DNA from 2 places in the Buttiauxella cochleicola genome. Region 2 is predicted to be linked to the other one. Evidence: predicted binding sites of a transcription regulator. Region 2 holds the regulator's gene; the other holds the start of a gene.
What was found. The regulator sigma-54, encoded in region 2, starts transcription at its own class of promoters, with help from an activator protein. The targets are predictions, from matches to a motif close to GTTGGCACANNTTTCGCTNT.
Positions count from the first base shown of each region.

Region 1: LVQ79_RS04475 (gamma-glutamyltransferase family protein) is a predicted target of sigma-54. The motif match lies at 2,336-2,355, and genes of this name have one in related genera.

Region 1 is NZ_JAJSOU010000003.1:14,681-30,443, forward strand. Features, by position in the region: gene LVQ79_RS04465 (AtzE family amidohydrolase) at 1-516, opposite strand, end outside; gene hpxX (oxalurate catabolism protein HpxX) at 513-701, opposite strand; gene LVQ79_RS04475 (gamma-glutamyltransferase family protein) at 712-2,298, opposite strand; gene LVQ79_RS04480 (MurR/RpiR family transcriptional regulator) at 2,415-3,254, shown strand; gene LVQ79_RS04485 (pyridoxal-phosphate-dependent aminotransferase family protein) at 3,445-4,686, shown strand; partial or broken gene hpxK (allantoate amidohydrolase) at 4,686-5,942, shown strand; gene uraD (2-oxo-4-hydroxy-4-carboxy-5-ureidoimidazoline decarboxylase) at 5,925-6,440, shown strand; gene uraH (hydroxyisourate hydrolase) at 6,437-6,772, shown strand; gene LVQ79_RS04505 (amidohydrolase) at 6,773-7,540, opposite strand; gene fadE (acyl-CoA dehydrogenase FadE) at 7,628-10,072, opposite strand; gene lpcA (D-sedoheptulose 7-phosphate isomerase) at 10,286-10,867, shown strand; gene LVQ79_RS04520 (class II glutamine amidotransferase) at 10,922-11,689, shown strand; gene dpaA (peptidoglycan meso-diaminopimelic acid protein amidase) at 11,660-12,397, opposite strand; gene LVQ79_RS04530 (Na(+)-translocating NADH-quinone reductase subunit A) at 12,884-14,227, shown strand; gene LVQ79_RS04535 (NADH:ubiquinone reductase (Na(+)-transporting) subunit B) at 14,231-15,469, shown strand; gene LVQ79_RS04540 (Na(+)-translocating NADH-quinone reductase subunit C) at 15,462-15,763, shown strand, end outside.
Region 2 is NZ_JAJSOU010000019.1:8,339-24,101, forward strand. Features, by position in the region: gene lptA (lipopolysaccharide ABC transporter substrate-binding protein LptA) at 1-526, shown strand, start outside; gene lptB (LPS export ABC transporter ATP-binding protein) at 533-1,258, shown strand; gene rpoN (RNA polymerase factor sigma-54) at 1,363-2,796, shown strand; gene hpf (ribosome hibernation promoting factor) at 2,819-3,106, shown strand; gene ptsN (PTS IIA-like nitrogen regulatory protein PtsN) at 3,185-3,676, shown strand; gene rapZ (RNase adapter RapZ) at 3,730-4,584, shown strand; gene npr (PTS phosphocarrier protein NPr) at 4,581-4,853, shown strand; gene mtgA (monofunctional biosynthetic peptidoglycan transglycosylase) at 4,855-5,583, opposite strand; gene elbB (isoprenoid biosynthesis glyoxalase ElbB) at 5,580-6,233, opposite strand; gene arcB (aerobic respiration two-component sensor histidine kinase ArcB) at 6,467-8,815, opposite strand; gene mnmL (tRNA modification radical SAM protein MnmL/YtqA) at 8,866-9,798, opposite strand; gene gltB (glutamate synthase large subunit) at 10,479-14,936, shown strand; gene LVQ79_RS19910 (glutamate synthase small subunit) at 14,946-15,763, shown strand, end outside.

The sequences.
Region 1 (15,763 bases), on a different contig from region 2:
AGTGCCGAGGGTAAAATTCACCATTCCAGCCGCGACGGCTGCGGCAGAGCCACCGGATGAACCGCCCGCAATTCGTGTTAAATCATGCGGGTTGCGGGTTGCGCCATAATAGCTATTTTCGGTGGTAAAGCCGTAGGCGTAGGCATCCATATTCAGCGCGCCTGAAAGCATGGCTCCGGCAGCGTTTAATTTTTTAATCGCGAAGGCGTCAGTGCTGGCGGGCGATTGCATACTAAATAGCTCGGCCCCGGCAAGCGTTGTTACGTCTTTAATATCAAAAAGATTTTTTACCGCATAAGGCACGCCAGCCAACGGCGGCAGCGTTTCCCCGCGCACACGGAGTTGGTCAATGGCGGCGGCTTCTTGCAGTAAACGCGAGGCAGTGATTTCCGTAAACGCATTAATTTCAGAATTGGCTTGCTCGATTTTCGCAAGCGTAAGCTGCGCCAGTTCCTGTGCGGAAAACTCGCCAATAGCTAATCCTTGCTGAATATCGCGAATGGAGAGTGCATTCATAGCTTATAAATCCCCGCGACTTCCTGGCGTTCAGGCAATGGAAAATCCATGAGCGGTTCTGCCAGTTTCTCCATGCGAGTCAATTGCACTTCAAGTTCCTGGCGGCGTGGCTCATCAAGAGGAACGTCAAGCAGTTGCTCCATGACTTTGATGTACGCGGGCCAGTCGATAGAATTTAATAGCATTTTGTTCTCCTTAAAATCCGGCTGCGCTGCCGTTGCTGCGTGGATCGTATGCGCCCTCAAGCATACCGTTGGTATGGCGCACGATGGCTCCGGCATGGCCCACAGCTTCGCTAAAATCTGGCAATGCTTCGACTTCATGACCCAATTCACGCAGTGCTTTGAAAGTTTCCGGGCTAAACCGACCTTCTAATTTCAGGCTGTCGGAGGCTTGCCCCCAGGTTCTGCCTAATAACCATCTTGGCGCGGTTACAGCTTCTTGTAACGGTATGCCCTGAATTACGTGGCGCGTAAAAATAGCCGCCTGAGTTTGCGGTTGCCCGTCGCCACCCATCGAGCCGTAAACCATCGTGCGCCCGTCAGCCAGGCGTGCGGCGGCCGGGTTCAGCGTGTGGAACGGCTGTTTTCCGGGAGCCAGGCTGAGCAAACTTTCCGGGTTGAGGCTGAACGCCGCCCCCCGGTTTTGCCACAGCACACCGCTTTTTGGCAGCACCACGCCGCTGCCAAATTCGTGATAAATGCTCTGAATAAACGAAACCGCCAGGCCGCTGCTGTCTATCACGCCCATCCACACCGTGTCGCCGGGGCCTTTGCCGGCTCCCCAGTCTGCGGCCTGGTTGTCATCAATTTCTGCGGCGAGGGCGGCGAGCGCTTCTGGCTCAAGCAAACTCTGGATGGACGTGGTGATATGGCGTGGATCGGTGATGTATTTGTCCCGCAGCGCAAAGGCTTTTTTGGTCGCTTCGACGATGCGATGAACTGTTTGAGTTTCACTGGCTTGTGCCATATCCAGATTCTCGGTGATCCCCAGGATCGCCAGTGAAACCAAGCCTTGCGTCGGCGGCGTCATATTATAAACATCGCCCAACTGGTGGCTCAGATGCAGCGGGATGCGCCGTTTGGCGCGTTGCGCGGCAAGATCCTGCAACGTAATCGGCATGCCTGATTCAGCAAGTTCTTCGGTGATCAGGGCTGCGAGCGGGCCGCGATAAAAGCTATCAAGCCCTTCAACTGTCAGGCGCGTTAAGGTTTCGGCCAGGCGTGGCTGAGTGAAACGGCTGCCCGCGCGGGGGATTTCGCCTCGGTCTAAAAAGGTTTCGGCAAATCCGGGAATGTTAACCAGCTCGTCGTATTTGCTATGGGTCGCAAGCGTTTGAGATTGGGTCACCGGAATGCCATCAGCCGCATAGCGAATCGCATCGGCAAGTAAGCGCGAGAGCGGCAGTTGCCCACCACCAAGCTGTGCGGCAATTTTTAGCGCTTCGTCCCAACCGCTAAGGGTTCCAGGCACGGTTAACGCGGCTTTGGGGCCACGATGAGGAATCGATGTTTCGCCTGCGTAAAATTCCAGCGATGCGAGTGATCCCGCAGCACCGCTGGCATCAATCGCAATCGGCTCACCTTCCGGCGGTACTATCAACCAAAAACCATCGCCGCCAATGCCATTCATGTGAGGATAAACCACGGCGATCGTTGCCGCCGCTGCCACCATCGCCTCGATGGCATCACCACCATGGCGCAACACGGATAATGCGGTTTCACTGGCTAAGTGGTGCGGTGTAACGGCCATACCGGAAGGTGCCATATTGCTTTGCATCATCGTTTTATCTCTCAGAACGGAAGCTGGGTAATATATTTAAGCAAGAGATGTTCCAGGTTGACGCGGTTTGTTTCACTGTGTCAGGCTCGAATGAAACAATAGTTACAGAGGTCATAATGAAACAATTAGACGAGCGCTTAAGAGCGACATACGAGCAGCTTTCTCCGCAGGAACAGCGAGTTGCTGCTTTTATTGTCGATCATTTTGATGACCTGATTAGCTACAACAGCGCTGAGTTGGCCCATCTTTCTGGCGTATCTAAAGCCACTGTGAGTCGTCTATTTAAGCGCCTGGGTTATGACCGATACAAAGATATGCGTGAAGAACTGCGAACCTTGCGTCAGAGCGGAATGCCCCTGACGGAAAACCGCGATGCAGTACAAGGTAACACGTTACTGGCGCGGCATTACAAACAGGAAATGGCCAACCTGACACAGTGGGTTAGCTTGTTAGATACTCAACAATTTATCGATGTAGTCTCGGCACTTACTTCAGCAAAACGTATTTTTATTATTGGTTTACGAAATTCATGGCCTGTAGCGATGCACCTACGCCAGCAGTTACTACAGGTTCGTAGTGATGTCTGGTTATTGCCTCAACCAGGGCAGACGCTGGCAGAAGAGGTGGTGGATATCAACGAACATGACTGCGTTATCGCTATCGCATTCCGCAGGCGACCTCGCATCATTAAGCCACTGCTGGCCAATTTACATAAGCGGCAGGTACCGCTGCTGGTAATGAGCGAAGCACAGGGTTCCGGCCTGACCCCATACTGCCGCTGGCACTTTGCGGCACCGCTGGACAGCGTTTCAGCTTTCGATAGTTATAGCAGTGCGATGAGTCTGGTGAATCTGTTAGCCAACGCAGTGCTACATGAAGCGTTAACCACTGGTCGTCAGCGCATTCATCATATTGCCGAACTCTATACTGAGCTTGATGAGTTAGAACAACGCTAGCGCACCATGTTGGTGCTTTTGCACACATCGTGGGAACCATTCTGGTTCATTAACCTGGTCAGGTAAGTATCATTATTTACGTTAAGTATCGGCTTTTGTTTCTTTGCCACTGATGAAAATGAATGGCACATTAGTTGCAGAATATTTTTATAAAGAATCTTTTGTTTCATATAGAACTAAAGGAAATGCCATGTTAGATATTCAGCACTTCGCGCAAATCAATCCGCCACACCGTTTGTTGATGGGGCCGGGTCCAATCAATGCCGATCCCCGTGTATTACGAGCTATGGCGAGCCAGTTGATTGGGCAGTATGACCCGGTGATGACTGGCTATATGAATGAAGTGATGGTGCTGTATCGTGAGCTTTTCCGCACGCAAAACCGCTGGACGATGCTGGTCGATGGGACTTCCCGTTCTGGTATCGAAGCGATTCTGCTGTCAGCGATTCGTCCGGGCGACAAAGTTTTGGTGCCGGTATTTGGGCGTTTCGGCCATCTATTATGTGAAATAGCACGTCGATGCCGTGCTGAAGTTCACACCATTGAGGTTCCCTGGGGCGAAGTGTTTACCCCGGATCAAATCGAAGATGCCATCAAAAGTGTTAAACCACGTTTACTGTTGACCGTTCAGGGCGACACTTCCACGACTATGTTGCAGCCGCTGGCTGAGCTGGGCGAAATCTGCCGTCGTCATGGAGTCTTGTTCTATACCGATGCAACGGCTTCATTTGGTGGCAATGTGCTTGAAACGGATGGCTGGGGATTAGACGCAGTTTCCGCAGGACTGCAAAAATGCCTCGGCGGCCCGTCTGGCAGTTCGCCGATAACTCTCAGCGCACAGATGGAAGAGGTGATTCGCCGCCGTAAATGTGTTGAAGAAGGGATCCGTACGGCTGCGCACCAGGATGGCGACGACGAAATGATCTATTCGAATTATTTCGATCTCGGCATGGTGATGGATTACTGGGGGCCGGAGCGCCTGAACCACCACACGGAAGCGACCAGCATGTTGTTCGCCGCCCGTGAATGCGCGCGCATTATTCTCGAAGAAGGTTTGGATGTTGGAATCGCTCGTCATGAATTGCATGGGAGGGCGCTGGTGGCCGGTATACAAGGTATGGGTCTGGAAACCTTCGGAAACCTCCAACACAAAATGAATAACGTACTTGGCGTGGTGATCCCATCAGTGGTTCACGGAGAAGAGGTGCGCAAAATGTTGCTCGAAGATTTCCATATCGAAATCGGCACCTCTTTCGGCCCGCTGCAAGGCAAAATCTGGCGCATCGGCACCATGGGTTATAACGCGCGTAAAGATTGCGTGTTGCAAACTCTGACTGCACTTGAAGCAGTATTGAACCGGCTTGGTTTCAAAACGACGCAAGGGGCGGCGATGCAGGCTGCATGGGATGTTTATTCACAAGGAAAAAGCTGATGGTAAAACTTGTGATGAATGCCGCCGAAGCCAGCATTGCTGCTAAGCGCGTGATGCAGCGAGCGGATGAACTGGCGCAAATTAGTGAAACGCCAGGCCAACTCACGCGTGTGTATCTTTCCCCTGAACATCTACGCGCTAATCATCTGGTGGCAAACTGGATGGAGCAGGTCGGGATGACTACCTGGCAGGATGCCGTGGGCAATATTTGTGGGCGCTACGAAGGGGCAAGTGAAGGCGCTCAGGCCATTTTGCTGGGCTCTCATCTCGATACTGTGCGCAATGCCGGTCGTTACGATGGCATGTTGGGTGTATTGGCTGCGTTGGAAGTAGTCGGTTATTTATACCATCACGATCTTCAGCTCGAACAGGCGATTGAAATCGTTGGCTTTGGAGATGAAGAGGGCACGCGTTTTGGCATCACATTATTAGGTAGCCGTGGGGTGACCGGAACCTGGCCGGATAACTGGCTGGCATGTGTTGATGCTGCAGGGATTAGCGTTGCACAAGCATTGGTCAATGCCGGTTTTGACCCTTCACGAATTAAAAGTGCTGCGCGTAGTCCGGAAGAGTTCAGCGCCTATCTCGAATTGCATATTGAACAAGGGCCGGTGCTGGAGTGTGAAAATCTGGCGCTCGGCGTGGTGACCGCCATTAACGGCGCTCGCCGTTTGAAATGCCGCTTTGTTGGCGAAGCAGGGCATGCAGGCACGGTGCCGATGACTATTCGTAAAGATGCGCTCGCGGCCGCCGCTAATTGGATGACTTACATCGAAAGCGCGACTGCCATTTACGCCCCAGATATTGTTGCGACAGTCGGCTCGCTGCAATGCTTGCCGGGCGCGGCGAATGTTATTCCAGGTGAAGTCCTGCTCACGCTGGATATCCGTAGCCCGAGAGATGCAGATCTGGAAGCATTGCTGGGAAGCTTGTTAAGCGAAGCGCAGCAAATCGCCGCTCAACGAGGTGTGACGTTCGACTCTGAAATCTATTATTCGATTCCCGCCACGCCATGCGACGCGGGTTTACAGCGCCAGTTAACATCAGCCATTGCTTCGGTGCAGGGGCGTAGTTTATCTCTGCCAAGTGGCGCGGGGCATGATGCGATTGCGATTGCTGAACAGTGGCCGGTGGGTATGTTGTTTGCGCGTTGTGACCGTGGAATTAGCCACCATCCTGCAGAGTCAGTGATGGAAGTTGATGTGATGCAAGCTGTGAGGGCTTATACGCAAACGGTTATGGCATTGGCTGCGAAAAATACCCTGATTGAATTTAACGATGGCTCAGAGAATGAAGCCCTAAACCTGATAGCGCCATGTGTGGCAATCCCTGCATGGACCGAAAAGCTGGTAGCAGCGCGTCCATATTTAAACGTTGACGTGTTACAGCATTACGCTTCGCAACTGACGCTGGACTGGGGAGGGGAGGAGTTGGATCATGCGCTGGCGGCACATGCGCGTATCGGTGAAAAAGCACAGGGCGATGGCAAAGAAGCCCTATTTTCTAAAGGCGAGCAGTCTGCTGTAGATACGCAAAATAGCGCGTTAACTCTCGCACTGGCACAGGGTAATGCTGAATATGAAGAGCGGTTTGGGCGCGTGTTTCTTATTCGTGCGAAAGGGCGAAGTGGTGAAGATATTCTCACTGAACTCCATCGCCGCCTGAACAATTCCCCTGCACAGGAAGAAACTGAAGCGCTGGAGCAATTACGCCAAATCACGTTACTACGTCTGGAAGGAGTATTTGCCCAATGAGCCAACTGAGTACTCATATTCTTGATACGGCACTGGGTAAACCAGCCGCGGATGTGGTGATTTACCTTGAGCACCAAACTGCAGGAAACTGGGAACGGATTGCGCACGGAGTCACTGATTCTGACGGGCGCCTGAAAGATTTCACTTCGGAAGAGTTGATGCCAGGGCGCTATCGTCTGAGCGCAGAGATCGGTTCATATTTTGCAAAAACACACCGAGAGACGTTATATCCCTCGGCACAAATTGATTTCGTTATTACGCAACACGGCGGGCATTATCACCTGCCGTTTCTGATTTCCCCGTGGTCGTGGTCGACCTATCGGGGAAGTTGATTACAGGCTAAACGGATCTGCGTCTTGCCAGGCGGGGAATTTCTCGCGGTATTCCTGCAAAGCGATCAGCGATAAATCGGCGTCGAGGCGCATCGCCTGATGGGCTTCGCCATTCGCCAGAATTTCGCCCTGCGGATTAATAATTTTGCTGTCGCCACGGTAATGATGACCGTTACCGTCGGTGCCGACGCGGTTGCAGCCTGCCACATACGCCTGGTTTTCAATGGCGCGAGCCACCAGCAAACTTTGCCAGTGCAAAGAGCGCGGGGCAGGCCAGTTCGCCACATATAACGCCAGATCGTAATCGTTGCGGTTGCGTGAAAATACCGGGAAGCGTAAGTCGTAACAAACCTGCGGCAGAATGCGCCAGCCACGCCACTCGACGATGACACGCTCGTTACCGGCTTGATAATGATGATGTTCATCCGCCATGCGGAACAAATGGCGCTTATCGTAGAAATGCACTTTGCCGTCGGGCTGTACCAGCAGGAAACGGTTTACCGGCCCGCGTTCGGTTTGCAGGGCAGCGCTTCCGGCGATCATCGCCTGAGTTTGCTGGGCTTTAAACTGCATCCAGTCAATCACTTCTTCTTCAGCAAGCGACTGTGTGGCGGCTTCCATTGCAAAACCGGTAGTGAACATTTCCGGCAAGACAATCAGATCGCGGCCATGAATAGCGTCCAACTGTACATCGAAATGGCGCAAGTTTGCCGCGCCGTCCATCCAGACCAGCGGTTGTTGCAGAACGGTGATTTTCAAACCAGACACAATCGGAAGCCTCATGATAAACAGTGTTTCATTCACTTTAGCATGAGTAGAAAAGAAAAAACCCCGCGAACGGGGTTTTAGGAAGGCTTATGCCGCTTCAATCTTACGATGCTTTTCCGGCACCTTTACCGGCATGGTTGCCAGCTCCTCCGGCTCAAATTCATCGACGTTAATACTGCGCAAACGGCTTGCTTCAGCTTTGGTGAGGATCGCCGCTTCTTCCGCGTTGATTTTCCCTTCTGCCAGCCACTGTTTCGCCTGCTCATCAAGACGGGTGAACGACAGGTTACGCCCGGTTTCTTTGCAAACGCGCAGGTGGATTGGCTCAGCAGCCATCACGTCCATCAATGCTTCTTCCAGCAGTCCAGCCGGGTTGAACTCGCTTGGTGTCAGATACTGACCGCGACCGATACGTGAACGGGTAGCGGATGGGATCTGCATAATCTTCGCCAGTTTATGGTCCAGCTTGTCCGATGGTGCATCGTAACGACGGCCCAGTGGGAAGATAACCACGCGCAACATGCCAGCCACAAACGCATTCGGGAAGTTACGCAGCAGGTCGTCAATCGCTTGCTCGGCTTGATACAGCGCATCCTGCACGCCCCAGTGAACCAGCGGTAAATCCGCTTCGTTACGGCCTTCATCGTCATAGCGTTTCAGCACGGAAGAGGCGAGGTACAGCTGGCTTAACACATCACCCAGACGAGCGGAGATACGTTCGCGACGCTTGAGGCTACCGCCCAACACCGCCATGGAAACGTCTGACAGCAACGCCAGGTTGGCGCTCAGGCGGTTCATATACTGGTAGTAGCGTTTGGTAGAGTCTTTGGTCGGCGTAGCGCTGGTCAAACCGTTGGTCAGGCCGAGCCACAGGCTGCGCATTTTGTTGCTGCCGACGTGGCCGATATGCTTGAACAGCAGCTTATCGAACGCGTTGACGTCGTTGTTTTGCGCCGCATTCATCTCGTCGAGAACATACGGATGGCAACGAATGGCCCCCTGGCCGAAGATAATCATGCTGCGGGTCAGGATATTCGCGCCTTCAACGGTAATCGCGATCGGTGCGCCCTGATATGCTCGCGCCACAAAGTTGGAGTTGCCGAGCATAATGCCTTTGCCGCCGAGAATATCCATTGCGTCGAGGATCGCGCGCTGGCCGCGGTGGGTACAGTGGTATTTCACGATAGCCGACAACACAGCCGGTTTTTCGCCGAGCATAATCCCGTAAGTCACCAGAGAAGCTGCGGCGTCCATCACATAAGCGTTACCGGCAATACGCGCCAGTGGCTCTTCAATCCCTTCCATTTTACCGATAGAGATCCTGAACTGGCGGCGAATGTGCGCGTAAGCACCCGTTGCCATCGCCACAGATTTCAGACCGCCAGTAGAGTTGGATGGCAGGGTTATACCACGGCCAACAGACAGACATTCCACCAGCATACGCCAGCCCTGACCGGCCATTTTCGGGCCGCCGATGATGTAATCAATCGGTACGAAAATATCTTTCCCGCGAGTTGGACCATTCTGGAATGGTACGTTAAGTGGGAAGTGGCGTTTGCCAATTTCTACGCCCGGCGTGTGCGTTGGGATCAGCGCACAGGTAATGCCGAGTTCTTCTTCATTGCCCAGCAGTTTATCCGGGTCAGACAGTTTGAAGGCCAGACCCAGAACGGTAGCAATTGGTGCGAGCGTAATGTAGCGCTTGTTCCAGGTCAGACGCATACCGAGGACTTGCTGGCCTTGCCATTCGCCCATGCAGACAATACCTGTATCAGGAATTGCACCTGCATCGGAACCTGCCTCTGGGCTTGTCAGTGCAAAGCATGGGATCTCTTGCCCACGCGCCAGGCGTGGCAGGTAATGATCTTTCTGCTCGTCAGTACCGTAATGTTGCAGCAATTCGCCCGGGCCTAATGAGTTAGGCACGCCGACGGTAATCGCCAGAATCCCGGAAACCCCAGACAGTTTTTGCAGCACGCGAGATTGTGCGTAAGCAGAGAACTCGAGGCCGCCGTACTCTTTCTTGATGATCATCGCGAAGAAGCGATGTTCTTTTAAATATGCCCACAGTTCTGGCGGCAAATCGGCCATTTCGTGGGTGATCTGGAAGTCATTCGCCAGACGGCAGGCTTCTTCAACCGGGCCGTCGATAAAGGCCTGTTCTTCTTCAGTCAGTTTTGGCTGCGGGTAGTTGTGCAGCTTTTCCCAGTCTGGTTTACCGCGGAAAAGATCGCCTTCCCACCAGGTGGTACCAGCATCGATAGCTTCTTTTTCAGTACGCGACATCGGCGGCATAACTTTACGGAAGCTGCGGAAAACAGGAGCTGAAATCAGAGATTTACGCATTGGCGTAAAGACGAACGGTACCAGAATTATCGCGAGTGGAACCAGTACCCAGATAGACCAGATACCAGCAAAACCAAGCGCGGCTGTCCACGCCAGTAGAATTGCGCTACTGAGCAGCAAATTGACCTGGTGATAGAAAAGCACACCGAGGAGAACAACGGTTGCGACAATACTCAAAATCAACATAAAGGAAACTCCCTTGCTTGTAGGAGGTCTGACCACTTGGATGTATTGGTTTTAGTTCATGTGGTTTTTTTTAGCAATATATTCACAAAATAATTACAACTCAGCTCACATTGTTACCGCACGGAACAGCAAAAGCAGGAGGATATGGCGCTTCTCGCGCTATCCGGTAAACTGCTGGGGTTAATCAATCGAAAAATACTGAAGGACATCCTCATGTACCAGGATCTTATTCGTAATGAATTGAATGAAGCGGCTGAAACGCTGGCTAACTTCCTGAAAGATGACGCTAACATTCACGCCATTCAGCGTGCGGCGGTGCTGCTGGCTGATAGCTTCAAGGCAGGCGGTAAAGTGCTTTCTTGCGGCAACGGCGGCTCACATTGTGACGCTATGCACTTTGCTGAAGAACTGACTGGGCGTTATCGCGAAAACCGTCCGGGTTACCCGGCGATTGCGATTTCTGACGTTAGCCACATCTCTTGCGTGGGCAACGATTTTGGCTACGACCACATTTTCTCTCGTTACGTTGAAGCGGTAGGTCGTGAAGGCGACGTGTTACTGGGGATCTCCACTTCAGGTAATTCTGGCAACGTAATTAAAGCCATTGAAGCGGCGCGTGCGAAAGGCATGAAAGTCATTACCCTGACCGGGAAAGACGGCGGCAAAATGGATGGAACTGCGGATGTTGAAATTCGTGTTCCACACTTTGGCTACGCTGACCGTATTCAGGAAATTCACATCAAAGTGATTCATATCCTGATTCAGTTGATTGAAAAAGAGATGGTTAAGGCTTAACCAGTTCCCCTCTCCCGAAACGGAGAGGGTTGTATTAAGTTGTGGGAGGTTAAGATGTGCGAACTGCTCGGGATGAGCGCCAATGTGCCGACGGATATTTGCTTTAGTTTTACCGGTCTGGTGCAGCGTGGCGGGGGAACAGGGCCGCATAAAGACGGCTGGGGTATTACTTTCTACGAAGGTAAAGGCTGTCGTACGTTCAAAGATCCGCAACCGAGTTTTAACTCTCCCATCGCAAAACTTGTGCAAGATTACCCGATCAAATCTTGTTCAGTGGTCGCGCATATTCGTCAGGCTAACCGCGGCAAAGTGGCGCTTGAAAATACCCACCCTTTTACGCGCGAGTTATGGGGTCGTAACTGGACCTATGCCCACAATGGCCAGCTCAAAGGGCATCGTTCACTCGATACCGGCCCGTTTCGCCCGATTGGTGAAACCGACAGCGAGCAAGCATTTTGCTGGCTGCTTCATAAATTGACGCAACGTTATCCACGCACACCTGGCAATATGGAGGCGGTGTTCCGCTACATCACCGAACTTGCGGTGCAATTGCGTGAGAAGGGCGTGTTCAATATGTTGTTGTCGGATGGGCGCTACGTGATGGCGTTCTGTTCCACCAATTTATACTGGATAACCCGACGGGCACCGTTTGGCGTGGCAAAACTGTTGGACCAGGATGTGGAAATTGATTTTCAGGAAGAGACCACACTCAACGATGTGGTCACTGTAATTGCGACTCAGCCCCTGACTGGCAACGAAACCTGGCACAAAATTGCACCAGGTGAGTCTGAACTATTTTGTCTCGGGGAGCGCGTAGTTTGATGCCAACTGCGGTTGCGTCGATGGCGTAACCGGCTTACTAACCACGTAATTACCGCTAACAACTGAAACGCCCGGCGGCTGGTGATTCGCCATGAAGTAGTCATAACCCGGCTTCAGTTGTTTCCAGAAGTCGATGTAGTAAGAGTACTTGTGACGCTGCATATTGGCATCTGTCATGCGGAACGGATAGATGCTGACCTGTACGCTCGGCTGGCCGAAGACCAACGCGCCGGTCACAAACTGGAAAATCTCATCAATGTTGGTGTCGGTCATGGCGTAGCAGCCGACGGACACACAAGCACCGTGAATCATCAGATATTGACCCTGATAACCATGCTGGCGATCAAACTCGTTCGGGAAGCCGATATTAATGGCTTTATAGAAACGGCTGTCGGGTTTGAGCTGGCTGCGGGTCACGTTATAAAAACCTTCAGGACTTTTAAAATCACCCTGACGCTGTTTTGGACCTAGCCCACCGGAATAGTTACAGATGCTGTAGCTGTCGAGTAATTGGAACTTCTCGCCCATCTTCACGTATAACTCTAGCGTGCGCTCTTCCTTAAATATCTGAATATAAACCGGAGAGCCCATAAGTTGTTGCTTGAATTCTTTACTGACAGGCGTGTTAGACGAGTTGCCGCTTAAAAGGCTGGCAAACGACATGCACGGTATCAGAAGCATCGCAATAATAAGTGCGATCTTACGCATACTGCTTGATTCCTTGATAAAGCTTAGACCAAATGCCAGGACGGCAAAAAGAGACCCGAAATCAGATTACTCTGTATTAGGAGCGCTCACATTAGCATCGTTATGAATTTTCGCAACCCTAAAGCAGAGCGTATTAAGCTATAAAATTGGACTTTATAGAATACTTTTGGATAGCGGGAGAGCAAGCGTTTTGCGTAACAGCTCGCATTGCTGGATATCTCTATGCTGATTTCTGCCCCTTCAGCGGGCTAATGATGCTAAAATCCTTCGCGAATGTTGACCTGCGGATATGAAAGGAAACTATCCATAAGTCAGTTGTTCCGGTTACTCGGGCGACTTATACCTCCCTCTCGTAATAGTGAATGGATGCGTTTCCTGTTTTATCTGCCTTATATGTCGCATCGGTTGAACCCTTATTCGACCCATCCGTTGTCGGCTACAGTTTTTTGTCGGTATGTTTAAGCCAATTTTAAACGTGATAACCTTATGATAAAAATCAAAAAAGGTCTGGATTTGCCTATTGCCGGTTTACCGGAACAGCAAATCCATGACGGCCCAGCGATACCTTTCGTGGCCCTGCTCGGTGAAGAGTATGTCGGCATGCGCCCTTCTATGCTTGTGCAGGAAGGCGACAAGGTATTGAAAGGCCAGCCTCTCTTCGAAGATAAAAAGAACCCTGGCGTGCTCTTTACCGCTCCTGCGAGTGGAACGGTCACGGCGATTAATCGTGGTGAACGTCGCGTACTGCAATCGCTGGTTATTGAGGTTCAGGGTGATGATCAGGTCGTTTTTGAACGATTTGCACCAGAAAACCTTGGCAAACTCCCGCGTGAAACAGTTCAGGCACAACTTCTATCTTCGGGCCTGTGGACTGCACTTCGTACGCGACCATTCAGTAAAGCACCGCAGCCTGCGAGTGTTCCCGCGGCCATTTTTGTGACCGCTATTGATACCAATCCGCTGGCGGCCGATCCGCAACCTATTATTCGTGCACATCGCGAAATGTTTGACGCGGGCTTAACACTGTTGTCACGGCTGACTGATGGAAAAGTCCATGTCTGCCAGGCTGGTGGCGGTAAATTGGGCGGCCATGCTTCCGGACAAGTGACGTTTAATGAATTTGCTGGCCCTCATCCTGCTGGGTTAGTGGGCACACACATTCACTTCCTTGAGCCCGTTAGCCTGCAAAAAACGGTATGGCATCTTAATTACCAGGATGTGATTGCCATCGGCAAATTGTTTGTTGAAGGTGAATTGTGGACCGAACGTGTTATTGCGTTAGCCGGTCCGCAGGTTAAAAAACCACGCCTGATTCGCACTCGCCTGGGGGCCGGTCTGGAAGTACTCACAGCCGGTGAGCTGGAAGAAGGTGAAAACCGCATCGTATCCGGTTCTGTATTAAGTGGAACCATGGCCGCTGGTCCTCGTGCCTGGCTTGGTCGTTTCCACCTGCAGGTCACGGTTCTGAAAGAAGGGCGTGAAAAAGAACTATTTGGCTGGGTAATGCCGGGTGCCGATAAATATTCAATTACACGCACCACGGTTGGCCACTTCCTGAAGCGCAAACTATTTAACTTCTCAACCGATACCAATGGTGGTGAACGCGCAATGGTGCCGATTGGCAACTATGAACGTGTCATGCCGCTGGATATTCTGGCCACGATGTTATTGCGCGACTTACTGGCAGGAGATACTGACAGCGCTCAATTGCTGGGGTGTCTGGAGCTGGATGAAGAAGATTTGGCGCTTTGTACCTACGTTTGCCCGGGGAAATATGAGTATGGCCCGGTGCTACGCGAGGTATTAACCCGCATCGAGCAGGAAGGATAAGTCATGGGCTTGAAGCATTTATTTGAAAAACTAGAGCCGCACTTCACACAAGGCGGAAAGCTAGAAAAGTACTATCCGCTCTTTGAAGCGACGGCGACTCTGTTTTATACGCCAGGTATCGTTACGCCTGGCGCCTCCCACGTTCGTGATGCTATCGATCTGAAGCGCATGATGATCCTGGTGTGGTTCGCTGTATTCCCGGCAATGTTCTGGGGCATGTACAACGTCGGGCTGCAAACTATTCCTGCCCTGAACAAGATGTATGGCGCAGAACAACTCCAGCAGGTGATTTCATCCGACTGGCATTATGTGATTGCGCAGTGGCTGGGAGTGAACTTTACGCCTGATGCTGGCTGGCTCAGCATGATGACACTGGGTGCTGTCTTCTTCCTGCCAATCTACATCACGGTATTTTTGGTAGGCGGTTTCTGGGAAGTGCTGTTCTCTATCATTCGCAAACACGAGATTAACGAAGGCTTCTTCGTGACTTCGATTCTGTTTGCGCTGGTGGTGCCACCAACTATGCCTTTGTGGCAAGCCGCCCTCGGTATCAGTTTCGGTGTGGTTATCGCCAAAGAGATTTTCGGTGGAACAGGCCGTAACTTCCTGAACCCTGCACTGGCTGGCCGTGCATTCCTGTTCTTCGCTTATCCAGCGCAAATCTCGGGCGACCTGGTGTGGACCGCGGCTGACGGTTTCTCTGGAGCAACTCCGCTTTCACAATGGTCCCATGGCGGTGGTGAAGCATTAGTCAATGTTGTTTCGGGCCAACCAGTGACATGGATGGATGCTTTCCTCGGCAACATTCCCGGTTCGATTGGTGAAGTCTCAACGCTGATGATTCTGATTGGCGGGGCGATTATCCTGTTCGGTCGAGTCGCATCCTGGCGCATCGTTGCGGGCGTTATGCTCGGTATGATTGCCACAGCAACTTTGTTTAACTTCATCGGTTCTGAAACCAATCCGTTATTTGCGATGCCGTGGTACTGGCATATGGTGCTGGGTGGTTTTGCTTTCGGCATGATGTTTATGGCGACCGATCCGGTTTCGGCATCGTTTACCAACAAAGGTAAATGGTGGTATGGGGCACTCATCGGCGTGATGTGTGTGTTAATTCGAGTTGTAAACCCGGCCTATCCAGAAGGGATGATGCTGGCGATTTTGTTCGCCAACCTCTTTGCACCGTTGTTCGATTACCTGGTGGTGCAAGCCAATATCAAGCGGAGGAAGTCGCGTGGCTGAAGTAAAAAGTAACGATAGCATTGGCAGAACACTGCTGGTGGTGCTGGTGCTTTGCCTGGTTTGCTCCGTTGTGGTGGCAGGTTCTGCTGTTGGGCTTAAAGCTCGTCAGCAAGAGCAAAAAGCCCTCGATAAGCAACGTAACATTCTTGATGTTGCGGGCTTAGCCACACCAAAAATGACAGGTGAAGATGTTAAAGCAGTCTTTGAATCACGCATTACACCGCGTTTGTTGGATTTGAAAAGTGGCGAGTTACTGGATAAAGACTCGTCTAAATTCGACCAGGCGGCAGCATT
Region 2 (15,763 bases):
AGTACTGACCAGTACGCTTTTAGCCGCCAGTTTTTCGGCATTTGCGCTGACCGGTGATACCGATCAGCCGATTCACATTGAATCTGACCAACAGTCGCTGGATATGCAAGGCAACGTCGTCACCTTCACCGGCAATGTGATCGTGACGCAAGGCAGTATCAAAATTAACGCCGATAAAGTCGTTGTAACCCGCCCAGGCGGTGAACAAGGCAAAGAAGTGATTGATGGTTATGGTAACCCCGCCACTTTCTATCAGATGCAGGATAGCGGTAAGCCTGTAAGCGGCCACTCAGCGACCATGCACTATGAGTTACAAAACGACTTTGTGGTTCTGACCGGTAATGCATATCTGGAACAGGTAGATAGCAATATCAAGGGTGACAAAATTACCTATCTGGTTAAAGAACAGAAGATGCAGGCCTTTAGCGAAAAAGGTAAACGTGTCACCACCGTTCTGGTTCCTTCTCAGTTGCAGAAGAAAGACGGCAAAGCTGCTCCAGCACCTGCCCCGAAAAAGAGTAACTAATTCGTTATGGCTACTTTAATTGCAAAACATCTCGCCAAAGCCTACAAAGGCCGCCGCGTTGTTGAAGATGTCAGCCTGACCGTTAAATCAGGTGAAATTGTCGGTTTACTTGGACCTAACGGTGCAGGCAAAACCACGACTTTTTACATGGTTGTTGGCATTGTTCCGCGTGATGCTGGCAACATCATTATTGATGACGAAGACATTAGTCTTCTGCCGCTTCATGCTCGCGCACGTCGTGGGATTGGGTATTTACCGCAAGAAGCGTCAATTTTCCGTCGTTTGAGCGTGTTCGATAACTTGATGGCAGTCCTGCAAATTCGTGATGACCTTAGCGCTGAACAGCGTGAAGACCGCGCGAATGAGTTGATGGAAGAGTTTCACATTGAGCATTTGCGCAATAACCTCGGGCAGTCTCTGTCTGGTGGTGAGCGCCGTCGTGTTGAAATTGCCCGCGCTTTGGCTGCAAACCCGAAATTTATTCTTTTGGACGAACCTTTTGCAGGTGTTGACCCAATCTCCGTCATCGACATCAAGCGGATTATCGAGCACTTGCGCGATAGCGGGCTTGGTGTGCTGATTACTGACCATAACGTACGCGAAACGTTGGCCGTGTGTGAACGAGCCTATATCGTAAGCCAGGGCCAGTTAATTGCCCATGGCACGCCTGCGGAAATCCTGGAAGATGAGCATGTTAAGCGCGTCTATCTGGGCGAAGAGTTCAGACTCTGATAGGGTAGGAAGTATAATTATTAATACTCTGGGTAATTCGAGTTGCCCACGTTCCTGCAACTTGAAGTATGCCGGGTATATACCTGAGGAAGCTCGCTCTGAATATGAAGCAAGGTTTGCAATTACGGCTTAGCCAACAACTTGCTATGACTCCACAGTTACAGCAGGCAATTCGCCTGTTGCAGCTGTCAACGTTAGAGCTGCAGCAAGAACTCCAACAAGCCCTGGAAAGTAACCCACTGCTTGAGCAAACCGATCTGCATGAAGAAATTGAAACTCAGGAAGTTCGTGAAAATGAAGCTTTAGACACTCGTGAGGCGCTTGAACAAAAAGAGATGCCTGACGAATTGCCGTTAGATACCAGCTGGGACGAAATCTATACCGCCGGTTCCCCATCGGGCGCCGGTTCAGATTATAGTGACGATGAGTTGCCGATTTATCAGGGGGAAACGACTCAGTCACTCCAGGATTACCTGATGTGGCAGGTCGATTTAACCCCGTTCTCTGATACCGACACTGCCATTGCGACATCTATTGTTGATGCCGTTGACGAAATGGGCTATCTCACGGTTTCGCTGGAAGAAATTCTGGAAAGCATGGGCGATGAAGAAATCACCATCGACGAAGTGGAGGCGGTACTTAAACGCGTCCAGCGTTTTGATCCTGTTGGAGTTGCCGCACGCGATCTACGCGATTGCTTACTCATCCAGCTTTCTCAATTTGCCCGTGAAACACCGTGGCTGACCGAGGCACGACTGATTGTCAGCGATCATCTGGATCTGCTCGCCAATCATGATTTCCGTAGCCTGATGCGCGTCACTCGCCTGAAAGAAGAAGTTCTGAAAGAGGCAATGTGCCTGATTCAGTCTCTTGATCCACGCCCAGGCCAATCGATTCAAACCAGTGAACCCGAATATGTCATTCCCGATATTCTGGTCAAAAAGATTCAGGGGCGCTGGACGGTAGAATTAAACGCCGACAGCATTCCACGCCTTAAAATCAATCAGCAGTACGCTGCGATGGGTACCAATGCCCGCAATGACAGCGACTCGCAATTTATTCGCAGTAACCTGCAAGAAGCGAAGTGGTTGATTAAAAGTCTTGAAAGTCGCAACGATACGCTGCTGCGCGTCAGTCGCTGTATCGTTGAGCAGCAACAAGGTTTTTTTGAGCACGGCGAAGAGCACATGAAACCGATGGTTCTTGCTGATATCGCCCAGGTAGTCGAGATGCATGAATCGACTATTTCCCGTGTGACCACGCAAAAATATTTGCACAGTCCACGCGGCATTTTTGAATTGAAGTATTTCTTCTCCAGCCATGTGAATACCGAAGGCGGAGGCGAAGCCTCCTCTACGGCGATTCGGGCACTGGTGAAGAAATTAATTGCTGCGGAAAACCCAGCGAAACCTCTGAGTGATAGCAAGTTAACGACTATGCTATCCGATCAGGGGATCATGGTGGCACGCCGCACTGTTGCGAAGTACCGAGAGTCTTTATCCATACCACCGTCAAATCAGCGTAAACAGCTGGTATGACTTAACCGATAAGGAAGACACTATGCAGCTCAACATTACAGGACATAACGTCGAAATCACTGACGCACTGCGCGATTTTGTGAGTACGAAGTTTGCCAAACTGGAGCAGTACTTCGATAGAATTAACCAAGTCTACATTGTGTTAAAAGTGGAAAAAGTCACGCATATTGCCGATGCAACGCTTCATGTGAATGGTGGTGAAATCCATGCAAGCTCTGATGGCCAGGATATGTATGCGGCAATTGATGGCTTAATTGATAAACTGGCGCGCCAGTTAACCAAACATAAAGATAAACTAAAACAACACTGATAATCCGGGCAACTGTTCCAGCATAGACGGCTCGTTACTTAACGGGCCGTTAGCATAACAGGGTGCTTAGGTGAACTTATGATGAACAACGATTCTGCTCTACAACTTAGTAATGTCCTGAACAAGGAATGTACTCGTACCAACGTACATTGCCAGAGTAAAAAACGTGCACTGGAAATCATCAGTGAGCTGGCAGCAAAGCAACTCGGCCTGCCACCACAAGTGGTTTTTGAAGCCGTGCTGACGCGCGAACGTATGGGGAGCACCGGTATCGGTAACGGTATCGCTATACCTCATGGGAAGCTGGAAGAAGATACCACCCGCGCCGTTGGGGTGTTTATTAAACTGGAGACCCCGATCGCATTTGATGCGATTGATAACCAGCCTGTAGACCTCATGTTTGCGCTGCTTGTACCTGCGGATCAAACAAAAACGCATTTGCACACTTTATCTCTGGTGGCAAAGCGTCTGGCAGACAAAACAATTTGTCGACGCCTGCGTTCTGCGCAAAGCGATGAAGAGCTTTATCAGATCATTACCGAAACAGAAAATGGTAGTGAAAGTGAATAATCTGGCTGTGGTTGTGTTGAAATCACAGCAAGAGAAGTTGGGGGAGTGAAAAAATGGTGCTGATGATCGTCAGCGGCCGCTCTGGTTCAGGGAAGTCTGTAGCCTTGCGTGCACTAGAAGATATGGGATTCTACTGTGTAGATAATCTACCAGTGGTGCTGTTACCTGATCTTGCCAAAACTCTCGCGGAGCGAAAAATTTCTGCGGCAGTGAGCATCGACGTGCGTAACATGCCGGAAAACCCGGAAATTTTTGAACAGGCGATGAGTAATCTGCCTGACTCATTCTCGCCACAATTGTTATTCCTCGACGCCGATCGCAATACGCTGATCCGTCGTTACAGCGACACGCGTCGATTGCATCCACTTTCCAGCAAAAATCTTTCATTAGAAAGTGCTATTGATGAAGAAAGTGACCTGCTGGAACCACTGAAATCCAGAGCTGATCTGATTATTGATACCTCTGAAATGTCAGTGCACGAACTTGCGGAAATGTTGCGTACACGTCTGCTCGGCAAGCGTGAGCGCGAATTGACTATGGTATTCGAGTCCTTCGGCTTTAAACACGGTATTCCAATCGATGCTGACTACGTGTTCGACGTGCGCTTCCTGCCAAACCCGCACTGGGATCCTAAGCTCCGTCCGATGACCGGTCTCGACAGACCCGTCGCTGCGTTCCTTGACCGTCACACTGAAGTGCACAATTTTATCTACCAGACACGCAGCTATCTTGAGCAGTGGTTACCAATGCTGGAGACCAACAACCGCAGCTATTTGACTGTAGCAATTGGTTGTACAGGCGGTAAACACCGTTCAGTTTATATTGCTGAGCAACTGGCAGACTATTTCCGTTCGCGCGGCAAAAATGTGCAATCCCGTCACCGTACGCTGGAAAAACGCAAAACATGACCGTAAAACAGACCGTTGAGATCACCAACAAACTGGGCATGCACGCGCGCCCAGCAATGAAGCTGTTCGAACTGGTGCAAAGCTTTGATGCCGAGGTGATGCTGCGTAACGAGGCAGGCACGGAGGCGGAAGCCAACAGCGTGATTGCATTGCTGATGCTGGATTCCGCTAAAGGTGGACACATAGAAATTGAAGTTACCGGGCCTGAAGAAGAGCAAGCCTTGAATGCGGTTATCGCCCTGTTTAATTCAGGTTTTGACGAAGACTAATTTACTTCAGCTCATTGTGCGCCATGAATGACTCGCCACCCAACTGGCGCATCTGGCGCAATATCCATTGCTGCCGCTGGCGTACATAGCCAGAAGGTGCATTCGCTTTAAAGCGAATCGGATTGGGCAATACAGCAGCCAGTAATGCCGCTTCTGATGCCGTCAGACGGCTTGCTGGTTTGTGGAAATAGCGCTGTGAAGCGGCTTCGACACCAAAAATCCCCTCGCCAAATTCCGCGATATTTAGATAAACCGTGAGAATGCGGCGTTTAGTCCAGACGGCTTCCATTCCCAGCGTTAACCCAGCCTCAAGACCTTTACGGACATAGCTACGTCCATCCCATAAAAACAAGTTCTTGGCAGTTTGCTGAGAAAGTGTCGATGCGCCGCGAACGCGATTTTCATTACGTTCATTATGGGCAATGGCCTTTTCGATAGCATTAACGTCAAACCCCCAGTGGTCGGGAAATTTCTGGTCTTCTGCCGCAATAACTGCAAGCCCCATCAATGGTGAGATCTCATCCATGCTCACCCAATCCGAGTGAGCGACGTAACCAAAATCACCGCTAAACCAGGCGCTGAGCTGCCGCTCTACCATTACGGCTGAAAACGGCACAGGCAAAAAGCTAAACAGAATAATCCCCGCCAGCCAGACTCCAGCGAAAGCCAGTACACCGCGCAACAACCAGCGCTTCAGGGTACTCAAGAGCGCAATTCGCCCTTTCTTCATGCAGTCATATCCACAACGCGAGCGACCAATTTCTCGATGCCCAATGCGGCTTCATCAATACGTGTTGCCAACATATAAGCTGGCGTAGTCACTACTTTTTGCTCTTCATCAACCACGATATCATCCACCGGGCAAGGGACATGTTCTGCCCCCATCTCTTCAACGATTTCTGCGGTGTCGATATCCGTGCCAATGGTCAAACGCACTGGTACATCAAGAATCTTTGGCAACATCACAGGAGCAATACAGATAAAACCAAGAGGCTTACCCTGCGCGTGACAATCCCTGGCAAGGCGGCGTAAATCGCCATCAATCTGGCACTCACTACCTTTACAGGCAAAATCGCACAGATTTTTTGCCGCACCAAAGCCACCCGGAACAATCAACGCATCCAGTTCGTTGGCATCGGCCTGCTCCAGAGGGGTAATAGCCCCACGGGTAATTCGAGCAGCTTCAACCAGTACATTACGATGCTCATTAGACTTATTATTAGTCAGGTGATTAATAACATCTGCTTGAGGTTTATCAGGTGCAAAACAAACAGCTTCAGCGCCAGAGCGAGCGATTGCCAATAGAGTTATAACAGCTTCTTGAATCTCGCTACCGTCGTAAACCCCACTGCCACTAAGCACCACACCAATCTTCTTCATTCGCCATTCCTATTGATCATGCGATAATTATCATCAGTTATTATGATTTGATCGCTATGCTTCACACATTTTACTGATTCACGTAACAAATCATTTAAGATTTGCTATCTTAATGCCTGAGCAGCATACGAGATTATCGGCTGCGCCGACTGGATAAAAACTTATAACTTACGGCGCAACCGGGCTTTTCCCTGGTGTTGGCGCAGAATTCGCGCACCCCGGTTTATCCGGGGTCATTTTTTGGGGGCGTTCGCAACCCAGGCTTTCAGAACATCAACATCGTGTTGCCATTCCTGCTTCAATTCTTCAATCCACTCACCCACATTTTCTGACCAGGCTGGTAAGTCCGGCGACTGAATTTGCTGAGCAACTTGCTGCAAATGACGTAGCCCAATAGAGCCCGCAGCACCTTTAATTTTATGGCCTTCTTCCACCACACCTTTCTGGTCGCGAGCGGTCATATTGGAATCCAGCACACTCAGGTAACCCGGCATCATTTTTTCGAACATCGCCAGTCCATCAGTAATCAGTTTTGGTCCTACTAAGTCCATGTACTGCTCAAGCATCGGAATATCGAGCAAGGCTTGTTGCTTTTCACTATTAACTTGAGACATTGGAGACTCCTTTTCAGACTCTGACTTTTGGTTGTCCCAGAATTTTTGGATCATCGCCATCAACGCCGGAACTGCGAGTGGTTTGCTCAGCACGTCATCCATGCCAGCATCCAGATACTCTTTTTTATCTTTCAATACGTTAGCCGTCAAGGCCACCAGCGGCGGTAAATCTTCGCGGGGGTAACGAGTTGTCAGCTGACGGGAAATATCCAGCCCCGTCATATCAGGCAACTGAATATCCAACAGCACCAGGTCATATTCTCCTGGGGTGAATTTTTCTAACGCCTCTTTGCCCGTCATTGCGACATCTACGCTATTACCGAGCTTCTCAAGCACCGAGCGTGCAACAATCACGTTGAGCTCAATGTCTTCCACCAGCAACACGTGCAACGCTGGCAGCGGCATTTCGTCGTCTTCGAGGGTATCTTCAACTTCATCCGCCACACGCGGTGCCTGAATAGTCAGGGTAAACAGAGAGCCTTCACCCGGCTTACTGCTAACGGTAATATCGCCACCCATGCTCTTAGCCAGACGGCGCGATACCGCAAGACCAATCCCCGTACCGGTTGCTGGTTTACCACCATGGCTATCTTTCACCTGATAATACATGGCGAAGATCTTGTCCTGCTCATCCTGAGGAATACCAATGCCGGAATCCTGCACTTCAAAGCGCAGCGTATTTTCTTCTTCATAACGCACACGAACCGCTACCAGTCCGCCTTTCGGCGTAAACTTCACCGCATTGCTAATCAGGTTCCAGAGAATCTGGCGCAAACGCGTACCGTCCGTCACCACTTTATGCGGCAACGGCAAGGTTGGGTTCATTTCGAGCGTCAGCCCCTTTTGCTGCGCCTGCAAGCCGGAGAGGTTTTCAAGATCAGCAAGGAAGCTGGTGAAATCAATCGGTTGGTTATCAAGCTGAACCTTACGGCGCTCAAGCTTATCCATATCAATGATATCGTTGAAAATATTACCAAGCGTAATCGCGGATACGTGGATGGTTTTAAGGTAGTTCGTTTGTTCAGGATTGAGCTCGGTATCAAGCAAGATACGGCTTAAACCGACTATACCGTTCAACGGTGTACGTAGTTCGTGGCTGATCGTAGAAATGAAGGTAGTTTTGTCACGGCTGGCGCGCTCAAGCGCATCCTGATAACGCTTACGCTCAGTAATATCGCGACCAAAGCCCATCAAGCCATGGCGTTTGCCGACACGGTCGTAGTAGGGAACTTTACGGATTTCAAAACAGGCTTTACGCCCATCAGGGTAATCCAGCCATTGTTCGTAGGTGAGGGAAACATTATGACGGAATACTTTCTCGTCGGTTTCGATAACCTTCTGCGCCGCTTCTGGCGAATAAACATCTTCCGGTTTCAGGCTAATCAGCTGTTTTTCGCTTTTGCCCGTCAACAGTTCCATCGCACGGTTACAACCGGAAAACTCTTTGTCTTCATTACGATAAAAAACAAGGTCAGGAGATGCGTCGAGAAATGAGCGTAAAAACGACGATTGCTGCTCAAGCTGTAGTTGCGTCTCTTCACGTTCCTGCATCTCAACTTTAAGTTGCTCCAGCATCGTCTGGCGTTCATCTTCCGCTTTAACGCGGTCGGCGATTTCCTGGTTCAGTTGGGCAATATTGTCTTTGAGCTGCACATTGAGTTTTAGATCTCGTTCGCGCATCTCCTCGAGTTTTTGCACAAGCTTAGAAAGCCGCTGGCGCGACTCTTCAAGTTGCTCAACCACCACAGAAAGGAAATAGACGGCCCAGGGAGTAATTAGCAGGCCAAAGAAGATAGAACGGACGACATCAATACTTTCAACCTGGCCGCGTAATAACATCGTCACGGCCATTTGTACCACGATAGCCAACACCACCAGGGCTGAGGCCAGTAACAAAGAGAAGCGCACTAATCCGAGCTTCACCATCAAATCAACGTAATATTGCGCCAGTAACCGGATTTGCTTCATGGAACGTTTCCCTCGTCATCAATCAGCTAAATATACCGCACGCTTAGGGATTACAACAGAATTGCCGGGCTCCATGGTGTACCTATCGCCGAACCTTGTGTGCCATGCTCAGTCAGATACTTATCGATAGCGCCCATCCCGGCCCAACGATTCTCACACCACAGTGGTGCCAACAGGGTTGGTTGCCGAGCGTTAGCCGAAATTCGGTGGAACACGACATCAAGCGGGGTATGGCGAATCATTTCACCGGCCGTTGTCGCATACTCTTCTAATTCAATCGCCTGCAAGCGTCCTGCCTGCCAGCTTTTGGCCATCGTGCTGCCGTTGACGATATGCAATGGGTGGAGTTTGATACCGTCCACGCCTGTCTCAACGACTTTTTCCAGCGTCTCCATGGAGTGTGATTTCGTTTCACCCGGCAAGCCGACAATAAGATGACTGCAAACTTTCAACCCACGTGCTCGTGCTCGGCGTGTGGTTTCCTGGTAACAGGCAAAATCATGCCCACGATTAATACGATGCAATGTTTTGTCATGAGCCGTCTGTAAACCTAACTCCAGCCAAACTTCGTAGCCTTTATCGTGATACTCACTTAACAGATCCAGCACACTATCCGGTACGCAGTCAGGACGAGTCCCCACGCATAAACCAACGATACTGGCCTTGCTGACCGCTTGTTGGTACATCGAACGTAGAACCTGAACTTCAGCCCATGTGCTGGTGTACGCCTGGAAATAGGCCAGATAATGTTGAGCACGATTCACTAACTGTGATTGGCGCTCCAGTTGGTCGGCGATAGAGTGGTTTTGTTGGGTTTCATCGGCAAAAGAGGCAACATTGCAAAAAGTACACCCCCCACGCCCAATGGTGCCGTCGCGGTTTGGGCAACTGAAACCGCCATGCAGCACGAGTTTATGGACCTTATGGCCATAACGACGCTGAAGATCGCCACCAAACATATTGACTAATTTTTGTAACTGCATAATCTGATGGGCCGCCCTGTAAAAGGGACGTAGCCTGCCATTATCTGCCCAATTTAGCGATGACCTGGATCAATCGCTTTGGCGCAGCTTTATCCATTGCATAACAATGCAAAATTAGTGCAAGTTTACGCACGCAAAAGATGATTACTTTTCCTTATGTTGACTCCCTATTTTTAAAGAATATGTGACCTTGTGAAAAACAGTGTCATACAACACGCCAACCCGCATTGATAGCACAAGATCCTGCCAACTTAGATATTGCCAGCACGGTCTGGAATTTTGCAGCCCGCCAGATAGTGAGAGAGATCACAATACCCAAGCGATTCCCCTGCCGCTTAAATACGATAAAAATGATAATAAAATGTTTACATTCATGATGTTAAATACCATTTAGCACATAATCGTATAAATAAGAATGCCATTTGACCTGTGTGCGCTTTCCCGATAACTTGGAAATCCGCTGGAAGCTTTCTGGATGGGTACTGTGCCCATCATATTTATGCAGTAATTTAGATTCCCTCTAAAGCAAGTCCTCAACACTTGTGAAACCGGATGCGTTAGACATCAAGAGGGCGACACACGCGGTAAGCGTAGATTCGCAAACCCCGTCGCCATGCCCTTGCTGCGTCTGGACGCAAACGGTATCGGGAATCACGTAGAGCCTGGGGAGGTTCACTGATATGTTGTACGATAAATCCCTTGAGAAGGATAACTGTGGTTTCGGCCTGATCGCCCACATAGAAGGCGAACCTAGCCACAAGGTAGTGCGTACTGCTATTCACGCACTGGCCCGAATGCAGCACCGTGGAGCAATCCTCGCCGATGGTAAAACCGGTGATGGTTGTGGCCTGCTGTTGCAAAAACCTGACCGTTTCTTCCGAATCGTTGCGGAAGAACGTGGTTGGCGTTTGGCAAAAAATTATGCGGTAGGCATGATTTTCTTAAACAAAGACGACGCGCTGGCAAGTGCAAGCCGCCGCATCGTTGAAGAAGAGTTGCAAAACGAGACCTTGTCGATTGTCGGCTGGCGCGAAGTGCCAACCAATGAAGACGTACTCGGTGAAATCGCCCTCTCCTCAAAACCTCGCATCGAACAAATTTTTGTTAATGCTCCGGCTGGCTGGCGCCCACGTGATATGGAACGTCGCCTGTTTATCGCCCGTCGCCGCATTGAGAAACGCATCCAGGATAAAGAATTCTACGTTTGTAGTCTCTCCAACCTGGTTAACATCTATAAAGGTCTGTGTATGCCGGCAGACTTGCCGCGCTTTTACCTGGACCTGGCGGACTTACGTCTGGAATCAGCTATTTGCCTGTTCCACCAACGTTTCTCCACCAACACAGTGCCACGCTGGCCGCTGGCTCAGCCGTTCCGCTACCTGGCGCACAACGGTGAAATCAACACCATCACCGGTAACCGCCAGTGGGCACGCGCCCGTACCTACAAGTTCCAGACTCCATTGATTCCGGACTTGCATGACGCAGCACCATTCGTGAATGAAACCGGTTCCGACTCAAGCTCCATGGATAACATGCTCGAGCTGCTATTAGCTGGCGGTATGGACATCGTTCGCGCCATGCGTTTACTGGTTCCACCAGCCTGGCAGAACAACCCGAACATGGACCCAGAGTTGCGCGCCTTCTTCGACTTTAACTCCATGCATATGGAGCCATGGGATGGCCCGGCCGGTATCGTTATGTCCGATGGTCGCTATGCGGCTTGTAACCTGGACCGTAACGGTCTGCGTCCAGCACGCTACGTCATCACTAAAGATAAGCTGATCACTTGTGCTTCTGAAGTTGGGATCTGGGATTACCAGCCTGACGAAGTCCTCGAGAAAGGCCGTGTCGGTCCTGGCGAGTTGATGGTTATCGATACGCGTATTGGCCGAATTCTGCATTCAGCTGAAACCGATGCCGATTTGAAGAGTCGCCACCCGTATAAAGAGTGGATGGAAAACAACGTCCGTCGCCTGGTGCCGTTTGAAGATTTACCAGACGAAGAAGTTGGCTCCCGTGAAATGGATGACGATACCCTCGCAAGCTTCCAGAAACAGTTTAACTACAGCGTAGAAGAGCTGGATTCGGTGATTCGTGTGCTGGGTGAGAATGGCCAGGAAGCTGTGGGTTCAATGGGTGATGATACCCCGTTTGCCGTACTTTCTAGCCAGCCACGCATCATTTATGACTACTTCCGTCAGCAGTTTGCGCAGGTAACTAACCCGCCAATCGACCCGCTGCGTGAAGCGCACGTTATGTCACTGGCAACCAGCATTGGCCGTGAAATGAACGTCTTCTGTGAAGCAGAAGGCCAGGCACACCGCCTGAGCTTCAAATCGCCAATTCTGTTGTGGTCTGATTTCCAACAGCTGACAACGCTTGAAGAAGAGCATTACCGCGCTGACACGCTGGACATCACTTACGACGCTTCCACCCAGTCGCTACACGAAACCGTCAATGCACTGTGCGACGAAGCTGAACGCATGGTTCGCAACGGCACCGTTTTGCTGGTGCTGTCTGACCGTAACATCGCGAAAGATCGCCTGCCAGTTCCGGCTCCGATGGCGGTTGGCGCGATACAGACTCGCCTGGTCGAGAAAAATCTGCGTTGCGATGCGAACATTATCGTCGAAACGGCAAGTGCGCGTGACCCGCACCACTTCGCTGTTCTGCTCGGTTTTGGCGCAACGGCGATCTATCCATACCTCGCCTACGAAACACTGGCGAAGTTAGTCGACAGCACGGCTATCGAAAAACCGTACCGTGAAGTGATGCAGAACTACCGCAACGGCATCAACAAAGGGCTGTACAAGATCATGTCCAAAATGGGCATCTCGACTATCGCCTCTTATCGTTGCTCGAAACTGTTTGAAGCGGTCGGCCTGCATAAAGAAGTTTCTGAGCTGTGCTTCCAGGGCGTTGTCAGCCGTATCGGTGGCGCAGGCTTTAATGACTTCCAGCAAGATTTGCTGAACCTGTCCAAGCGCGCGTGGTTAGCTCGTAAACCTTTGGATCAGGGTGGTCAACTCAAATACGTCCACGGTGGCGAATATCACGCTTACAACCCTGACGTGGTTCAGACGCTGCAAAAAGCCGTAAACAGCGGCGAGTACAAAGATTATCAAGAATACGCGAAGCTGGTGAACGAGCGTCCGGTGGCAACGCTGCGCGATATGCTCGCACTCGACCCGCAAGGCGAAACCGTTCGTATTGAAGACGTTGAGCCAGCAACTGAACTGTACAAACGCTTTGATACCGCGGCGATGTCTATCGGTGCGTTAAGCCCGGAAGCACACGAATCGCTGGCAGAAGCGATGAACAGCATCGGCGGCAACTCCAACTCCGGTGAAGGTGGTGAAGACCCTGCGCGTTACGGCACCAATAAAGTGTCGCGTATCAAACAGGTGGCTTCTGGTCGCTTCGGTGTGACCCCGGCTTACCTGGTGAACGCCGATGTTATCCAGATTAAAGTCGCGCAGGGTGCAAAACCGGGTGAAGGCGGTCAGTTACCGGGTGATAAAGTTACACCGTATATCGCCAAGCTGCGTTATTCCGTGCCTGGCGTTACGCTGATTTCACCTCCGCCGCACCACGATATTTACTCTATCGAAGACCTGGCGCAGCTGATTTTCGACCTGAAACAGGTCAACCCTAAAGCGATGATCTCCGTCAAACTGGTTTCCGAACCAGGCGTTGGCACCATCGCAACGGGTGTGGCAAAAGCTTATGCCGACCTGATTACTATCGCCGGTTACGACGGTGGTACAGGTGCAAGCCCACTGTCATCAGTGAAATATGCTGGCTGCCCATGGGAACTGGGTCTGGTGGAAACACAACAGGCACTGGTTGCGAACGGCCTGCGTCATAAGATTCGCCTGCAAGTTGATGGCGGCCTGAAAACTGGCTTAGACATTATCAAAGCCGCGATTCTTGGCGCAGAAAGCTTTGGTTTCGGTACTGGTCCAATGGTTGCATTGGGTTGTAAATACCTGCGTATTTGCCACCTGAACAACTGCGCAACCGGTGTTGCAACTCAGGATGAAAAACTGCGTAAAAACCACTATCACGGCCTGCCATTCAAAGTGACAAACTACTTTGAATTCATTGCCCGTGAAACGCGTGAGTTGATGGCGCAGTTAGGCGTGAAGCGCCTGGTTGACTTGATTGGTCGTACTGACTTGCTCAAAGAGCTGGACGGTTTCACTGCCAAACAACAAAACCTGGATCTGTCGAATCTGCTGAAAACAGCTGAGCCTATGCCGGGCAAAGCAGTCTACTGGACCGAAACGAACCCACCATTTGATAAAGGTGACCTGAACGCTCAACTGCTCGCTCAGGCGAAGCAGTATGTGGATGACAAGCAGAGCAAAACGTTCTGGTTTGATATCCGCAACACTGACCGTTCAGTCGGTGCCACATTGTCTGGTTATATTGCACAGCACAATGGCGACCAGGGGCTTGCAGCGGATCCGATTAAAGCGCATTTCAGCGGTACTGCCGGGCAAAGCTTTGGTGTATGGAACGCCGGTGGCGTTGAGTTACACCTGACTGGCGATGCCAACGACTATGTCGGTAAAGGTATGGCTGGCGGTTTGATCTCACTGCGTCCTCCGGTCGGTTCATTCTTCCGCAGCCACGAAGCAACCATCATAGGCAACACCTGCTTGTACGGTGCAACAGGCGGCAAACTTTATGCTGCAGGCCGTGCGGGTGAGCGTTTCGCTGTGCGTAACTCCGGTGCGATTACCGTTGTAGAAGGCATTGGCGATAACGGTTGTGAATACATGACTGGCGGTATTGTCTGTGTCATCGGCAAGACGGGCGTGAACTTTGGTGCAGGTATGACCGGTGGTTTCGCTTACGTGCTTGATGAAGATGGTGATTTCCGTAAACGCGTTAACCCTGAGTTGGTTGAACTGCTCAACGTTGATGAGCTGGCTATTCACGAAGAACACCTGCGCGGGATGATTACCGAGCATGTGCAACTGACGGGTTCCCAGCGCGGCGAAGAAATACTGGCTAACTGGCCGGAATTTGCCTCAAAATTCACGTTGGTTAAACCGAAGTCCAGTGATGTTAAAGCATTGTTGGGTCACCGCAGTCGTTCCGCAGCTGAGCTGCGGGTGCAGGCGCAGTAAGAGGTCACGATGAGTCAAAACGTTTATCAATTTATCGACTTACAGCGCGTTGATCCGCCAAAGAAACCGCTCAAGATCCGTAAAATTGAATTTGTGGAAATTTACGAGCCGTTCTCAGAAGGCCAGGCCAAAGCACAGGCAGACCGCTGCTTGTCTTGCGGCAACCCGTACTGTGAATGGAAATGCCCAGTTCATAACTACATTCCAAACTGGCTGAAGCTTGCCAACGAAGGGCGCATTATTGAAGCGGCTGAACTGTCTCACCAGACAAACAGCCTGCCGGAAGTGTGTGGCCGTGTTTGCCCACAAGACCGTCTTTGCGAAGGCTCTTGTACGCTGAACGACGAGTTTGGTGCCGTTACCATTGGTAATATCGAGCGCTATATCAACGATAAAGCGCTCGAGATGGGCTGGAAACCAGACCTGACGGGCGTTAAGCAAACCGGCAAACGTGTTGCCATCATCGGTGCTGGCCCTGCTGGGCTGGCATGTGCTGATGTGCTGGCACGTAACGGTGTGAAAGCTGTGGTTTACGACCGTCACCCAGAAATTGGTGGCCTGCTGACCTTCGGTATTCCAGCGTTCAAGCTGGAAAAAGAAGTGATGACCAAACGTCGCGAGATCTTCAGTGGCATGGGCATCGAATTCAAACTGAACACTGAAGTAGGCCGTGACGTTCAGATCGACGAGCTGCTGAAAGAGTATGATTCCGTGTTCCTGGGTGTTGGCACTTATCAGTCAATGCGCGGTGGTTTAGAGAATGAAGATGCGACAGGCGTATTCGACGCACTGCCGTTCCTCATCGCTAATACCAAAAAGATCATGGG